DNA from 2 places in the Bacillus sp. KH172YL63 genome. Region 2 is predicted to be linked to the other one. Evidence: predicted binding sites of a transcription regulator. Region 2 holds the regulator's gene; the other holds the start of a gene.
What was found. The regulator LexA, encoded in region 2, represses DNA repair genes until DNA is damaged. The targets are predictions, from matches to a motif close to CGAACATATGTTCG.
Positions count from the first base shown of each region.

Region 1: uvrB (excinuclease ABC subunit UvrB) is a predicted target of LexA. The motif match lies at 2,532-2,545, and genes of this name have one in related genera.

Region 1 covers NZ_AP022842.1:3,723,267-3,731,058, reverse strand. Annotated here, with positions in the region: gene KH172YL63_RS19105 (phosphoglycerate dehydrogenase) at 1-200, shown strand, start outside; gene KH172YL63_RS19100 (alpha/beta fold hydrolase) at 290-1,057, shown strand; gene KH172YL63_RS19095 (HD domain-containing protein) at 1,131-1,772, shown strand; gene KH172YL63_RS19090 (CsbA family protein) at 1,809-2,078, shown strand; gene uvrB (excinuclease ABC subunit UvrB) at 2,668-4,650, shown strand; gene uvrA (excinuclease ABC subunit UvrA) at 4,658-7,531, shown strand; gene KH172YL63_RS19075 (magnetosome magnetite crystal formation protein family) at 7,745-7,792, shown strand, end outside.
Region 2 covers NZ_AP022842.1:1,685,560-1,693,351, forward strand. Annotated here, with positions in the region: gene KH172YL63_RS08330 (trimeric intracellular cation channel family protein) at 36-644, opposite strand; gene hflX (GTPase HflX) at 837-2,090, shown strand; gene KH172YL63_RS08340 (methionine gamma-lyase family protein) at 2,110-3,378, shown strand; gene KH172YL63_RS08345 (MerR family transcriptional regulator) at 3,527-3,940, shown strand; gene glnA (type I glutamate--ammonia ligase) at 3,979-5,313, shown strand; gene lexA (transcriptional repressor LexA) at 5,421-6,041, opposite strand; gene yneA (cell division suppressor protein YneA) at 6,199-6,525, shown strand; gene KH172YL63_RS08365 (YneB family resolvase-like protein) at 6,545-7,195, shown strand; gene KH172YL63_RS08370 (DUF896 domain-containing protein) at 7,300-7,533, shown strand; gene tkt (transketolase) at 7,733-7,792, shown strand, end outside.

The DNA of each region.
Region 1 (7,792 bases), 2.0 Mb from region 2:
ATATCCCGAACATGGTTGGACAAATCGCAACGGTCCTTTCAGGCTACGCCGTCAACATCGCAGATATGATTAATCGCAGTAAGAATACGTGGGCATATACGATGATCGACTTGGATCAGAAGCTGTCAGAGGAAGACCAGCAGCAAGTGAAGACCGGGATGAAAGAAATCCAGGGAGTGGTTTCCGTCCGCCTCATATAAAGGATTAGGCAAACAATCTTAATTGTGTGACTAGAACCCCCTCAGCCGGAGAACAATGTGTATAAATAGGTTGAGGGAGGATTGGTCGTATGCCGTGCATACATTTACACGACAGGGACTTATATTATGAAGATATAGGAAAAGGGACCCCGCTCCTTTTCATCCATCCCCCGGGCATGGGGAGGATGACTTTCATTAAGCAGCATAGCCTTTCCAGCCATTTTCGCCTCATCATCCCCGATTTAACAGGGCACGGGGACTCATTCACGTTGAAACAGCATTGCGGCATTGACGAGTTTATCGCTGATATCAGCGCTGTCCTTGATCATTTGGACATTTCCCGTTGTGTAGTGATTGGATACTCTGCAGGGGGAGTCATTGGACAAGCCTTCTCCCGCTCCTTTGAAGAGCGGGTTTCCTTCTTAATTCTAATCGGTGGTTATCCTAAAGTGACGAACCCGAAGCTTAAATGGATGCATCATATTGGGATGAGAATGACCCGTCATCATCCATCCCGACTGGCTGACATCATCTCGAGGGCCCATTTCAGGGACCGGTCCGACCGGGAAACGCTACGGAAACATATGTATAAGGCGAACCCTTATATTTGGCATCATTATTACATGGAATCGCTCCATTATGATGGCATACAGCAGGTGGAAAGCCTCTCTGTCCCACTTCTCTTAATATATGGGGAGTATTCGGATTGGATCAATTCTCACGCATCTTTATTCGATGATTGCCACCCGAAAAAAATCTATACCATTCAAGGTGCCTCCCATCAGATTCCCACACGTTATCACCATGCACTAAATAACATATTGATAGGAGAAATAGGAGAGTTCGAAAAGAGATGAATGAATAATCTTTGCCCTTATTTTTTCTACTTGGTACTATTTTTATAAAGAATTACAAGGAGAGGAGAATATTATGGGCATCCACCATTATTTCAAAAGCTTATCAGATCTCGAAACCCTCACCCGCTGTCCAGGAAGGTTCAAGTACCACGAACACAATGTGGCCAGCCACTCATTCAAAGTGACGAAAATCGCCCAATTTCTTGCGACAGTTGAGGAACAGGAAGGAAAGGAATTGGATTGGAAATCGCTGTACGAAAAAGCGTTGAACCATGACTATGCAGAGTTATTTACAGGAGATATCAAGACGCCTGTGAAATATGCCTCTGGAAAGCTCCGGGAACTGTTCAACCAGGTGGAGGAGCAGATGGTGAATAAATTCATTACAACTGAGTTCCCTCCACAGTTTCAGGAAGTGTACAGGGAACGGTTTAAAGAAGGAAAGGACGAGACGATCGAAGGAAGGATCTTAGCGGTCGCAGATAAAATTGATCTTCTTTACGAATCGTTTGGGGAAATCCAAAAAGGGAATCCTGAACCTCTCTTTATCGAAATCTACCAAGAAGCATTGTCCACAATCGTAAAGTATAAAGATATGGCGTGCGTTCAATACTTCCTGGAATACATCCTTCCCGACATGCTTTCGGAAAAATTCATCCCTCACAGTGAATTGAAGGAGAGAACCAAAAAGCTGATACGAGAAGGGGATCAATAGAATTCCCTTTCCAGATAGGGGAATCTTCGGTAGAATATGTGTTATTCCCTTATCTTTCAAGGAGAGTTGACCGTGTCCAAAATAATATTAGGCATATTTCTGCCAGGATTACTTGTCGTTTTGTTCGCCCGGGTGACGTACAACCATTATGTCGGTTTGATCTTGACCGTTGCCCTCATTGCGGCTTCTGTGTCGAAGGGGTATACAGACTCCTGGGTACTGATTGTCATAGACGCGGCTTCATTGACCGCCGGATTTTGGTATAGTGACCGGATGATGAAGAAAGCGAAGAAAAGTGCGAAATGAATAGAATCATGTAACAAGGCTGCCCTTACTATTTAAGGGCAGCCTTGTTTTATTTGGTGCTTTCTTTTCTTTGAGAGGATATCCCCTTGAACAGCTAGTAATATTAAAATTACCAATAGAAAAATGGATAAGCAAACGGTATTTATGCGCCTAATTGAATCATTCGCATTCAAGCTTCTTTTATTGTGGATAAAAAATGGAATTGTGTGAATAAACGAAAATAAATAGAGTTATTCACAGCTTGAAACCGTAAACATCGACATTGTTCACAAAAAAAATGACGAATTGTGAGTAAATAAAGAGATTTTCCACAAGCGTAATACACTTATACACATAGTTATACACAGATTGTGCATAGACATCCTCAGATTTTGTCGAATTGCTGTCTGGAGCTGCAACCACTTGGATTATTTGGAACTTATCCACAGAAAAACAGATTGAACAAAATAAAAACGAACTTTTGTTCGCTTATTAATGGTTAAGATCAAGAGGAATGTGGTAGAATGTGTATAGATGAATGGACAGTGTTTAAACAGGGTAAAAGTAGGTAAATACAAGGTAGCAGTCCTTTAATATAGGAGGTTTCGCGGTGAAAGATCAATTCGAGCTCAAGTCTAAGTATAAGCCTGAAGGGGATCAGCCCCGGGCGATTGAGAAATTAGTGGAAGGCATCAATGAGGGGAAGCGTCACCAGACCCTGCTTGGGGCGACGGGGACAGGAAAGACATTCACTGTGTCCAACGTGATCCAGCAGGTGGAAAAGCCCACCCTCATCATTGCACACAATAAAACATTGGCAGGACAGCTCTATAGTGAATTCAAAGAGTTTTTTCCTGAGAATTCCGTTGAATATTTTGTCAGTTACTATGATTACTATCAACCTGAGGCATATGTCCCGCAAACGGATACCTTCATTGAGAAGGATGCAAGCATCAATGATGAAATCGATAAACTGAGGCACTCTGCCACATCTGCCTTATTCGAGCGGAAAGATGTCATCATCATCGCCAGCGTCTCCTGTATTTACGGTTTGGGTAATCCGGAAGAATATAAAGAGCTCGTTCTGTCCCTGCGTGTCGGCATGGAAATCGAACGAAACCAGCTGCTCCGGAAACTTGTGGATATCCAGTATGAACGGAATGACATCGACTTTCAGCGGGGGACTTTCCGGGTAAGGGGAGACGTCGTTGAGATTTTCCCGGCTTCCCGCGATGAACACTGTATGCGTGTAGAATTTTTCGGTGACGAAATCGACCGGATCCGTGAAGTGGATGCCCTGACAGGTGAAATCATAGGAGACCGGGATCATTTTAGACTATTCCCGGCTTCCCACTTCGTCACCCGGCAGGAGAAGATGCAAGTTGCCATCAAGAATATTGAGCAGGAGCTTGAAGAGCAGCTCGCCATCATGAAAGAGGAGAATAAGCTTCTGGAGGCGCAGCGCCTGGAACAAAGGACCCGCTATGACCTGGAGATGATGAGGGAGATGGGCTTCTGTTCCGGAATCGAGAACTATTCCCGGCATCTTACGCTCAGGCCGTCAGGTTCGACGCCATACACCCTAATCGACTATTTTCCAGAAGACTTCCTGATCGTCATTGATGAGTCCCACGTGACCCTTCCTCAAATCCGGGGAATGTTCAACGGTGACCAGGCCAGAAAAAAAGTGCTCGTGGACCATGGCTTCCGTCTGCCGTCGGCGATGGACAATCGTCCGCTGCGCTTTGAAGAATTCGAAGGGAAAACAAACCAGCTTCTCTATGTTTCTGCGACACCGGGCCCATATGAAATCGAACACAGCCCTGAGATGGTCGAGCAGATCATCCGCCCGACAGGACTGCTCGACCCGATCATCGAGGTCCGTCCAATCGAAGGGCAGATTGATGATCTGCTGGGTGAAATCAACGAGCGAATAGAGAAGAACGAACGTGTCCTCGTGACCACCCTGACAAAGAAAATGTCAGAGGATCTTACAGCCTACTTAAAAGAAATGGGCATCAAGGTCCAGTACCTTCATTCTGAAATCAAGACGCTGGAACGAATCGAGATCATCAGGGATCTCCGCCTTGGTAAATATGACGTGCTCGTCGGGATCAACCTGCTTCGGGAAGGCTTGGATATCCCTGAGGTTTCCCTCGTCACGATATTGGATGCCGATAAAGAAGGCTTCCTTCGTTCCGAGCGGTCACTCATCCAGACGATCGGGCGTGCTGCCCGTAACAGCAACGGCCGGGTCATCATGTATGCGGATAAAATCACAGACTCCATGCAGAAAGCCCTGGATGAAACGGCGCGACGCCGGACGATTCAGGAAGAATATAATGAAAAGCACGGTGTGACACCGATGACCATCCAAAAAGACATCCGGGACGTCATCAGGGCGACCCGTACCGCAGAAGATGAAGAGGTGTATGAAGGAGAGCGTACGAAACCCTCGAAAATGTCTAAACCGGAGAGACAAAAACTTATTGCCAGCTTAGAAGTGGAAATGAAGGAAGCCGCCAAGGCATTGGACTTTGAGCGTGCAGCACAGCTTCGTGATACCATTCTTGAGCTGAAAGCGGAAGGATGAACGCATTATGGCGCTAGACAAAATCATCGTACAAGGAGCGAGGGCTCATAATTTAAAGAATATAGATATTGAAATCCCCCGTGATCAACTCGTTGTTTTAACCGGGCTTTCAGGCTCGGGGAAATCTTCCCTGGCCTTTGATACCATTTATGCAGAAGGGCAAAGGAGATATGTAGAGTCGCTTTCTGCCTACGCACGTCAATTTCTTGGGCAGATGGACAAACCTGATGTGGATGCAATCGAAGGATTGTCCCCGGCGATCTCCATCGACCAGAAAACGACGAGCCGAAATCCCCGCTCGACAGTGGGGACGGTGACCGAAATTTATGATTATCTCAGACTGTTATTCGCGAGGGTCGGGAAGCCGATCTGCCCGAATCACGGCATCGAAATCTCTTCCCAAACGATTGAACAGATGGTCGACCGGATCCTTGAATATCCGGAAAGGACCAAGCTTCAAGTGCTTGCACCGGTCGTATCCGGACGTAAAGGGACCCATGTGAAAACATTGGAAGACATCAAGAAGCAGGGGTTTGTCCGTGTCCGGATCAACGGGGAAGTCCAGGATCTCGGGGAAGACATCTCCCTTGAGAAAAATAAGAAACACTCCATCGAAGTGATCATCGACCGAATTGTCGTAAAAGATGGGGTCGCAGCCCGTCTGTCCGATTCGCTTGAAACGGCCCTGCGGCTTGCGGACGGCCAGGTCATCATCGATGTCATCGGTGAAGAGGAGTTATTGTTCAGTGAACATCACGCATGTCCGTACTGTGGATTTTCGATCACTGAACTGGAACCGAGAATGTTCTCTTTCAACAGCCCATACGGAGCATGTGAAAGTTGTGACGGTCTGGGTACGAAGCTCGAGGTCGATAAGGAGCTCATCATCCCGGATTGGGACCGCACCCTTGATGAACATGCGGTTGCTCCGTGGGAGCCGACCAGTTCCCAGTACTATCCGTCTTTATTGAAGGCGGTCTGTGACCATTATGAAATTCCGATGGATATCCCGGTGAAGGACATCCCGAAAACACAAATGGACAAAATCCTTTACGGATCAGGCAAGGATGAGATTTATTTCCGCTACGAAAATGATTTCGGACAGGTCCGTGAAAACTATCTCCGTTTCGAAGGTGTCATCCCGAATGTCGAGCGCCGCTACAGAGAAACGAGCTCAGACTACATCCGGGAACAGATGGAAAAGTATATGGCTCAGCAGCACTGTCCGACCTGTAAAGGCCACCGTTTGAAGCAGGAGAGTCTTGCAGTAAAAGTGGATTCCCTTCATATCGGGGAAGTAACGGCATTTTCCATCGAGGAAGCAGAGCAGTTCTTCCACAAGCTCGAACTGTCTGAAAAAGATATGAAAATCGCCAATCTCATCTTAAGGGAGATCCGTGAACGACTTGGCTTCCTTGTGAATGTAGGGTTGGAATACCTGACATTGAGCCGGGCGGCAGGGACGCTGTCAGGGGGAGAGGCGCAGCGGATCCGCTTGGCCACACAAATCGGTTCCCGCCTGACCGGCGTCCTGTATATCCTTGATGAACCGTCGATCGGCTTGCATCAGCGGGATAATGACCGCCTGATCGATACGTTGAAAAATATGCGGGAAATCGGGAATACGCTGATCGTCGTGGAACATGATGAAGATACGATGATGGCAGCCGATTACCTTATTGATATTGGTCCGGGGGCCGGAGTCCACGGAGGAGAGGTCGTCTCAGCGGGAACTCCCCAGGAAGTGATGGACGATCCGAATTCATTGACAGGTCAATATTTATCCGGAAAGAAATTCATCCCCCTGCCTCAGGAAAGAAGGAAGCCTGATGGACGCTATCTTGAAATCGTCGGTGCGAAGGAGAACAATCTGAACAACGTCAAAGTGAAGCTGCCATTAGGCGTCTTTACGGCGGTCACAGGTGTTTCCGGCTCAGGAAAAAGCACGCTGATCAATGAAATCCTTCACAAATCACTCGCCCAGAAGCTTCATCATGCAAAAGCCAAACCAGGTGAGCATAAAGAAGTGAAGGGAATCGAAAACCTTGATAAAGTCATCGACATCGATCAGTCACCGATCGGACGTACTCCGAGGTCGAACCCTGCCACATATACAGGGGTCTTCGATGACATTCGTGATGTGTTTGCCACAACGAATGAAGCGAAAGTCCGGGGATACAAAAAGGGCCGCTTCAGCTTTAACGTAAAAGGCGGACGCTGTGAAGCATGCCGCGGGGACGGGATCATCAAGATCGAGATGCACTTCCTGCCTGATGTTTACGTTCCTTGTGAAGTATGTCACGGAAAACGTTACAACCGTGAAACGCTTGAAGTGAAATATAAAGATAAGAACATTTCCGATGTCCTTGAAATGACTGTGGAGGATGCGGTGAAGTTCTTTGAAAATATCCCGAAGATCAAGCGCAAGCTGCAGACGATCTATGATGTCGGATTGGGCTATATCACTTTGGGGCAGCCTGCCACTACGTTATCAGGTGGAGAAGCACAGCGTGTGAAGCTGGCGTCCGAACTGCATCGCCGTTCGACAGGCCGATCTCTTTATATCCTTGACGAACCTACGACAGGTCTTCACGTGGATGACATTGCCCGCCTGCTCGTCGTCCTTCAGCGATTGGTTGATAACGGGGATACGGTCCTTGTCATCGAGCATAATCTTGATGTCATCAAAGCGGCCGACTACCTTGTGGACCTTGGTCCTGAAGGCGGAGACAAAGGCGGCATGATCGTCGCAAGCGGTACACCTGAAAAAGTGGCCGAAGCAAAAGGCTCTTATACAGGCAAGTATCTGAAACCAGTACTCGAGCGAGACCGTGAACGCATGAAGCAGAAGATACGTGAAAAAGAAGAAGTGACCAATTGATGGGGAGGGAGGTGCATGAGCATCTCCCTTTATTAATAGGGCGAGGTCCCCCATCTCCCTCTATCCATTATGAAAACACCTCTCCGTACCTACTGAATATCAGCCCCGGGATGGAGGGAGAAACCGGCACCATATGTGAAAATAAGATCATAAGAAATGCATTGAAACCTTTTCCGCCACGTATCGTAAATAGTAGTAGAGGAGATGATGTAGGTGGAAACCAACAAAGTATTATCAGCTCTTTGCTATTTTAGTATCTTC
Region 2 (7,792 bases):
AAAAAATGCATTCAAGTTGAATGCATTTTTTTATGTTACATTTGAGCCCGCAAGCTCCTGTTCGGTAATCTCCACTTATATAGATAAGACAGTACACGCAATGCAGTGGTGATGATGAATAATGAATATAGTTCAAATGCCGAGTGTACAAAACCAAGTCCGATGGCAGCACCGCAAAGGACAGCCCATACTGCATAAATTTCCGATCTCAGCACCAATGGTTTCCGGCCGGCCAGAAGGTCCCGGATGATTCCACCGCCGCTTCCCGTTAAGACAGCGGCTACGATGATCGCGCTGATCGGATGATTCATTTCAGATGCATATAAGGCCCCCTGGATTGCGAAAGCAGATAAACCGATCGCATCGAAGAAATTCCCCCATCTTCTCCAGTGCTTCAACAAATTATGAGGGAACAGGAAGACGGCCGTGATCGAAAGGAGAGCAATTTGAAACAACATGCCCTGTTCCCAAAGGGCAGACACCGGAACACCGATCAATAAATTCCGAATGGCACCTCCGCCGAATGCAGTGACAATCCCCAAAATATATACGCCTAAAATATCATACTCTTCTTCCATGGCAATGATGGCACCTGAAATAGCAAATGCAATTGTACCGATGATGCTCAGGACTTCCCATGTCATCGTCATACCTCCCAACCCTGAATACGTCTCTATGTAAACATTGAAATATGTGCTGAATCATAATCAAACATACTGATTTTAACACGTCTATCACGAAATGCAACCATTTTTCACCGCTTTTTACATAGTGTTTACCGACCTGTTTTGATATGATGAAGGTAACAATGAAATGAAAAGAAAAGAGGACAATCATTGAAGAATGAATCACTTGAAAAAGTCATACTTGTCGGTTGTCAAATAGATGAAGATGACCTTCGATTTCAATATAGTCTCGGGGAGCTCGGGGAACTGACAGAAACGGCCAGGGGACAAGTGTCCGCCATCCTTACCCAGAAGAGGGAGAGCGTCCATCCGGGTACATATATAGGGAAGGGAAAAGTCGAGGAGCTTGTCCTCCTGGAAGAAGAACTGGAACCGGATATCATCATCTTCAATGATGAATTATCACCTAGTCAGATAAGAAATCTATCGAAGGAACTGCAGGCAAGGGTGATCGACCGGACGCAATTGATCCTGGATATCTTCGCCCAGCGTGCAAGGTCAAGGGAAGGGAAGCTGCAGGTGGAGCTTGCCCAGCTACAATATCTGCTCCCAAGACTTATCGGTCAAGGAGCATCCCTTTCCAGATTAGGGGGAGGAATCGGGACGAGGGGACCCGGGGAGACCAAACTTGAGAGTGACCGTCGCCATATTCACCGTCGGATCGATGATATTAAGAAACAGCTGCAAAGCATTGTAGGACACCGGGAAAGGTACCGGGAACGGCGTAAACGGAATAAAAGCTTCCAAATTGCCCTCGTCGGATATACGAATGCCGGTAAGTCGACGTTATTCAACCGGATCTCGTCAGCCGATTCATATGAGGAAAACCAATTGTTTGCCACCCTTGACCCGATGACGAGGAAACTGTCATTGCCAAGCGGATATTCAACATTGATCACTGATACGGTTGGATTTATCCAGGACTTGCCGACAACGCTGATCGCTGCCTTTCGCTCTACATTGGAAGAGGTAAGGGAAGCAGATCTGCTCCTTCATGTGGTGGACAGCTCCAACCCGGATTACAATCAGCATGAAACAACAGTCCAGGAATTATTGAAAGAGCTCGACATGGCAGGCCTGCCCCAGTTGACAGTTTACAATAAACGGGATAAGATCGATGCCGATTTCGTCCCGGGCAGTGATTCTGATCATATCCTGATCAGTGCACTGGATGAAAGGGATCTGTCAGACTTGCTGGTGAGAATTGAAAAACTTGTGAAAAAGCAGATGATTTCCTATCATGCCTTCATTCCGGCCGGGGAAGGGAAGCTTCTTTCCCAATTAAAGAGTGAAACGATCCTCAATAAATTGGAATTCATTGAAGAACGTGAAACATATGAACTTGCCGGCTTTCACCTGGAGGATCATCCCGTAGCGGGAAGCATCAAGAAATTTCAAAGATAGAAGGGAATAATAACGCATCATGTATGAACAATTAGAAAATGGGTATTTATTAAAGCCAATCATCACCAAAGTGGAAGAGGGCATAAAAGATAAACACAAAGAGATAGACGAACGTGCAGAAAGCAATCAATTCAAGGTTTTAAGGGCATACCAGGAACATCGGGTAAGTGATTCCCACTTCATCCCTTCAACAGGATATGGTTATGACGATGCAGGGCGTGATACGTTAGAGAGTATCTATGCATCCGTTTTCGGCGGGGAGTCGGGGCTTGTGAGACCACAGATCATTTCTGGTACACACGCAATCTCCATTTCCTTATTCGGGGTGCTTCGTCCTGGCGACGAACTCGTATACATAACCGGGAAACCATACGATACCCTTGAAGAAATCGTAGGGATCCGGGGAGAGGGCACCGGTTCGCTGAAAGACTTTCATATCGGATATCAGACGGTTGATCTGGATCCTTCCGGAAAAGTTGATTTCGATGGTGTTGCCAAGGCAATCACATCCAATACAAAAATGGTGGGCATCCAGCGCTCTAAAGGCTATGCAAACCGGCCGTCCTTTACGATAGCTGAGATAAAGGAAATGATTGATTTTGTAAAAGAGATCAATCCACAAATCGTCGTGTTTGTTGATAACTGCTACGGTGAATTTGTCGAGGACATGGAGCCGTGTCATATCGGGGCCGATTTAATGGCCGGATCCCTGATAAAAAACCCGGGTGGCGGTCTTGCCAAAACGGGCGGATATATCGTCGGGAAAAAGGAGTTCGTTGAAGCGTGCTCCTACCGTATGACCTCACCGGGGATCGGTGCCGAGGCAGGGGCGTCCCTGTACAGCTTGCAGGAAATGTATCAGGGGTTTTTCCTTGCTCCCCATGTGGTGGCGCAATCGTTAAAGGGGGCCGTGTTCACTTCGGCACTTCTGACTGAGCTCGGGATGAATACGAATCCTTCACCTCGTGCAGAACGGACCGATTTGATTCAATCTGTTCAATTTGATGACAGAGAGAAGATGATTGCATTTTGTCAGGCCATTCAGTTTGCGTCACCAATCAATTCCCACTTTACGCCACAACCTGACTATATGCCAGGGTACGAAGACGATGTCATCATGGCGGCGGGGACTTTCATTCAAGGTTCAAGCATCGAATTGTCAGCCGACGGTCCGTTAAGACCTCCATATGTTGCATATGTACAAGGCGGGTTGACCTATTCCCATGTGAAAATCGCTGTCGCATCTGCCGTGGATCAATTAATAAAAAAAGGTTTACTGACCTTATAAAAAGGATAATAAAGGAGTAATTGGATAGTCTAAAGCTGACTATCCTTTTCTTTTGAAATTTAATGTAAGAAAAGCTAACATAAGATTGACAGAACTCCTGACATTACATATAATGAATTCAAGAAGGAAATATAAAGGAGGAATCAAGATGAGCGGAAGTGAAATTCGTCGAACGATGGCATTATTTCCTATCGGTATTGTCATGCAGCTCACGGACTTAACGGCTCGTCAGATTCGATACTATGAAGAGCATGGACTGATCACCCCGGCACGAACCGAAGGGAATCGCCGCCTCTTTTCCTTGAATGACATTGATAAGTTACTTGAAGTGAAGGATCTGTTAGATCAAGGTATCAACATGGCCGGAATCAAGAAGATTTTTTCTGTGAAAGGGCCGGATGAAAGCAAAGTAGTATCTGACGTAAGTGAAAAGGAAGAAAAGGCACGACAAGATCTATCTGACGAGGAACTTCGTAAATTGCTCCGAAATGAATTGATTCATTCCGGTCGATTTAATCGATCTACTCTGCGTCAAGGCGATATGTCTCGCTTTTTTCATTAAATATAAACCTTTAATAAACTTGAGGAGGAATTACGTAAATGGCAAAGTATACGCGTGAAGATGTTTTAAGATTAGCGAATGAAGAGGGTGTTAAATTCATTCGATTACAATTCACTGATATTTTAGGTACAATCAAGAACGTGGAAATCCCTTTGAGTCAGCTTGAAAAAGCACTGGATAACAAGATGATGTTTGACGGGTCTTCAATTGAAGGATTCGTGCGCATCGAAGAATCTGATATGTATTTATTCCCGGATCTTGATACATGGCTTGTATTCCCTTGGACAGCTGAAAAAGGGAAGGTTGCCCGCCTGATCTGTGATATCTATAATCCAGACGGCACGCCATTCGAAGGAGATCCCCGCAACAACCTAAAACGCATCCTGGGTGAGATGGAAGAGCTTGGATTCACTGACTTCAATCTTGGGCCTGAACCGGAATTCTTCCTCTTTAAATTAGATGTAAACGGCGAACCTACGCTTGAGTTGAATGATAACGGTGGTTATTTCGACCTTGCGCCAACAGACTTAGGAGAGAACTGCCGTCGCGATATCGCGCTGGAACTTGAGGAGATGGGCTTTGAAATCGAAGCATCTCACCACGAAGTGGCTCCTGGTCAGCATGAAATCGATTTTAAATATGCAAATGCATTAAAAGCATGTGATGATATTCAAACATTCAAGCTGGTTGTTAAAACGATTGCCCGTAAACATGGTCTGCATGCGACATTCATGCCTAAACCATTGTTCGGTGTAAACGGATCAGGTATGCACTGTAACATGTCCCTTTTCAAGGACGGAGTGAACTCTTTCTTTGATGAAAAAGGAGATCTTCAGCTGAGTGATACTGCGCGTCAATTCCTTGCTGGCATCATCAAGCATGCGACTGCATTCACAGCGATTACAAACCCGACAGTAAACTCTTACAAGCGCCTTGTTCCGGGTTATGAAGCGCCATGTTACGTTGCATGGTCTGCACGCAACCGCAGCCCATTAATCCGTATCCCTGCTTCCCGCGGACTGAGTACACGTGTTGAGGTGCGCAGTGTCGATCCGGCAGCGAACCCATACCTTGCAATGGCTGTATTACTTGCAGCAGGTCTTGATGGTATCAAGAACAACCTTCCTGCACCTAAACCAATCGACAGAAACATTTACGTGATGGATAAGAAGGAGCGTGAAGAAGCAGGAATCGTAGATCTTCCGGCTACATTACACGCAGCACTTGAAACATTGAAAACAAATGACGTCATCGTTAAATCCCTTGGAGAGCACATCTTCGAACATTTCGTGGAAGCGAAAGAAATCGAATGGGATATGTTCCGTACGCAAGTACACCCATGGGAGCGTGAACAGTACATTCAAATGTACTAATTCGCCACTATAAACAAAGCCGTACTGCAGGTGAATTGTCTGCAGTACGGCTTTTTCTTCGTTTCAAAACAAAAAAACGGCTGCGCATCATTGCGAGCCGTTTTTCATTAATGCACTTGTCTATATACTCCGACTACTTTACCAAGTATTGAAACATTTCTTAAGATGATCGGGGCCATGGTTGAGTTTTCCGGTTGAAGGCGGACATAATCCTTTTCTTTGAAGAAACGTTTGACCGTCGCTTCATCTTCCTCGGTCATCGCTACGACGATATCTCCGTTGTTCGCCGTTTGCTGCTGGCGGACAATGACGAAATCTCCATCGAGTATCCCTGCCTCGATCATACTATCACCCATGATCTCAAGCATGAAGACCTGTTCATCAGAAGGTGCCATCCTCTCTGGAAGAGGGAAGAACTCTTCGACATTCTCCACTGCCGTGATCGGCTGACCGGCAGTGACTTTACCAATCAATGGTACATTTACGACCCTCTGACGGGGGATCGTGTCCTCTTCAAGATTCAGTATTTCAATCGCTCTTGGCTTTGTCGGGTCCCGGCGGATGAGTCCTTTGCTTTCCAATCTTGCCAAATGTCCGTGGACGGTAGAACTGGAGGCAAGACCGACTGCTTCCCCTATTTCACGGACGGAAGGCGGATAACCTTTTACCCTTACTGCGTCTTTAATGTATTCTAGTATATCTTGTTGTCGTTTCGATAGTTTTGTCATGTGCACGCACCTCGATTATAGATCTTATGTTCCCATTATAGCATGTCTTTCCAATTGATACAAACATAAGTTCGAATAACTGTTGACACCAAACGGATGTTCGTATTAGAATGGATATAACAAAACAGAACAAACATTCGTATGGAGGCGTTTTATCATGTTAACACATATTTGGAACCGTTTCTCTTATATTATTATATTATTTGTTTTCGCCCTTTTATCTGCAGCATACCTTTTAATCACAATGGCAAGCGAGCCGTCGTATCAAAGTATTACCGTACAGGACGGAGATACCCTTTGGACTATTGCCAAACACTATAATGAAGAATATTCTATGACAATGGAAGAATTCATCGCGTGGGTGGGGGAAGAGAATAATCTCACAACATTTTCAATCAAGCCAGGGGATTCACTGATCCTGCCGATCGAGAACCCAACCCTGTCAACCCACTCCGGTTATGAGCTCGTTATGAATGAAGAATAGAAGAATAGAGGGATAATCAATGAAGGCAGTCGTATACTGCAGAGTCAGCACAAAGAAAGAAACACAGGAAACATCCTTGGAACGACAGGAAGAAGAGCTGGTGAAGCTTGCCGGGGAGCTTACTTACGAAGTGGAAGCCATCATCAAGGACCAGGCAAGCGGATTTGAACTGGATCGGCCAGGTGTATTGGAACTTCTGGACCTGATCAAGGACCCATCCATCGGAGCTGTCCTGATCCAGGATGAAACGAGAATCGGCCGGGGAAATGCAAAGATCGCACTCATCCACTGCTTATTAAAGGAAGAGGTCAAGATCATCAGTCAAACCCACAGCGGAGAGCTGCATTTATCCGAATCTGATTCAATGGTGATCAATATTGTCAGTATGGTAGAAGAATATCAACGGAAATTACATAATTTGAAAATCAAACGTGGGATGCGAAGGGCTGTCGAAAACGGTTTCCAGCCACATAAAAACCTAAAGAACAAAGGCAATGTGGACGGCAGGGAGCGGATTGAAGTGCCGGTGGAAGAAATCGTGCGTCTGAGAAAGAATGAATTGACCTTTGCCGAAATTGCAGCAACCTTGAGAGGCTTTGGTTATGATGTCTCAAAAGCGACGGTACATAGACGTTTTAAGGAGTATATGGCATCTGTCGAAAATGCGTAATGCTTGTTTTATCTTCCCTAATCTAGTAACATGACGATAGTATTTGCATTCAGCTATTACATTCGAATCTATTGCTTACTATGCATTAAAGGAGTTTTTCATATATGCTTTCCAAATCAAAGATGAATCGTATCAACGAACTCGCGAAAAAATCAAAGAGCACAGGTCTGTCAGAACAGGAAGCGAAAGAACAGACAAAGCTCAGAAAAGAATACTTGGAAACATTCCGTCAATCCATGAAGGGTACGATTGAAAATACAAGAATCTTCGACCCCGAAGGTAATGAAGTGACACCTAAGAAAATTCAGGATATTCAAACCAAAAAGAAAATGCATTAAGGAACAAGCTGTCTGATCCATAGTTGATCAGGCAGTTTTTTTGTTATTACTATTTCCCGGAAGTCAAAAAATAACCCGGAATACAGGGGTTTTTCGTTTTCAAGGATGATAAACTCATGTTATCATTCAAGATAGTTGTATAAACTGCCAAAGAAGATTAATATTAATAAGGTACATTAAAAGGAAGGATGTCTGACAAATGTTTGATAAAACAGATCAATTAGCAATCAATACAATTCGTACATTATCTATCGACGCC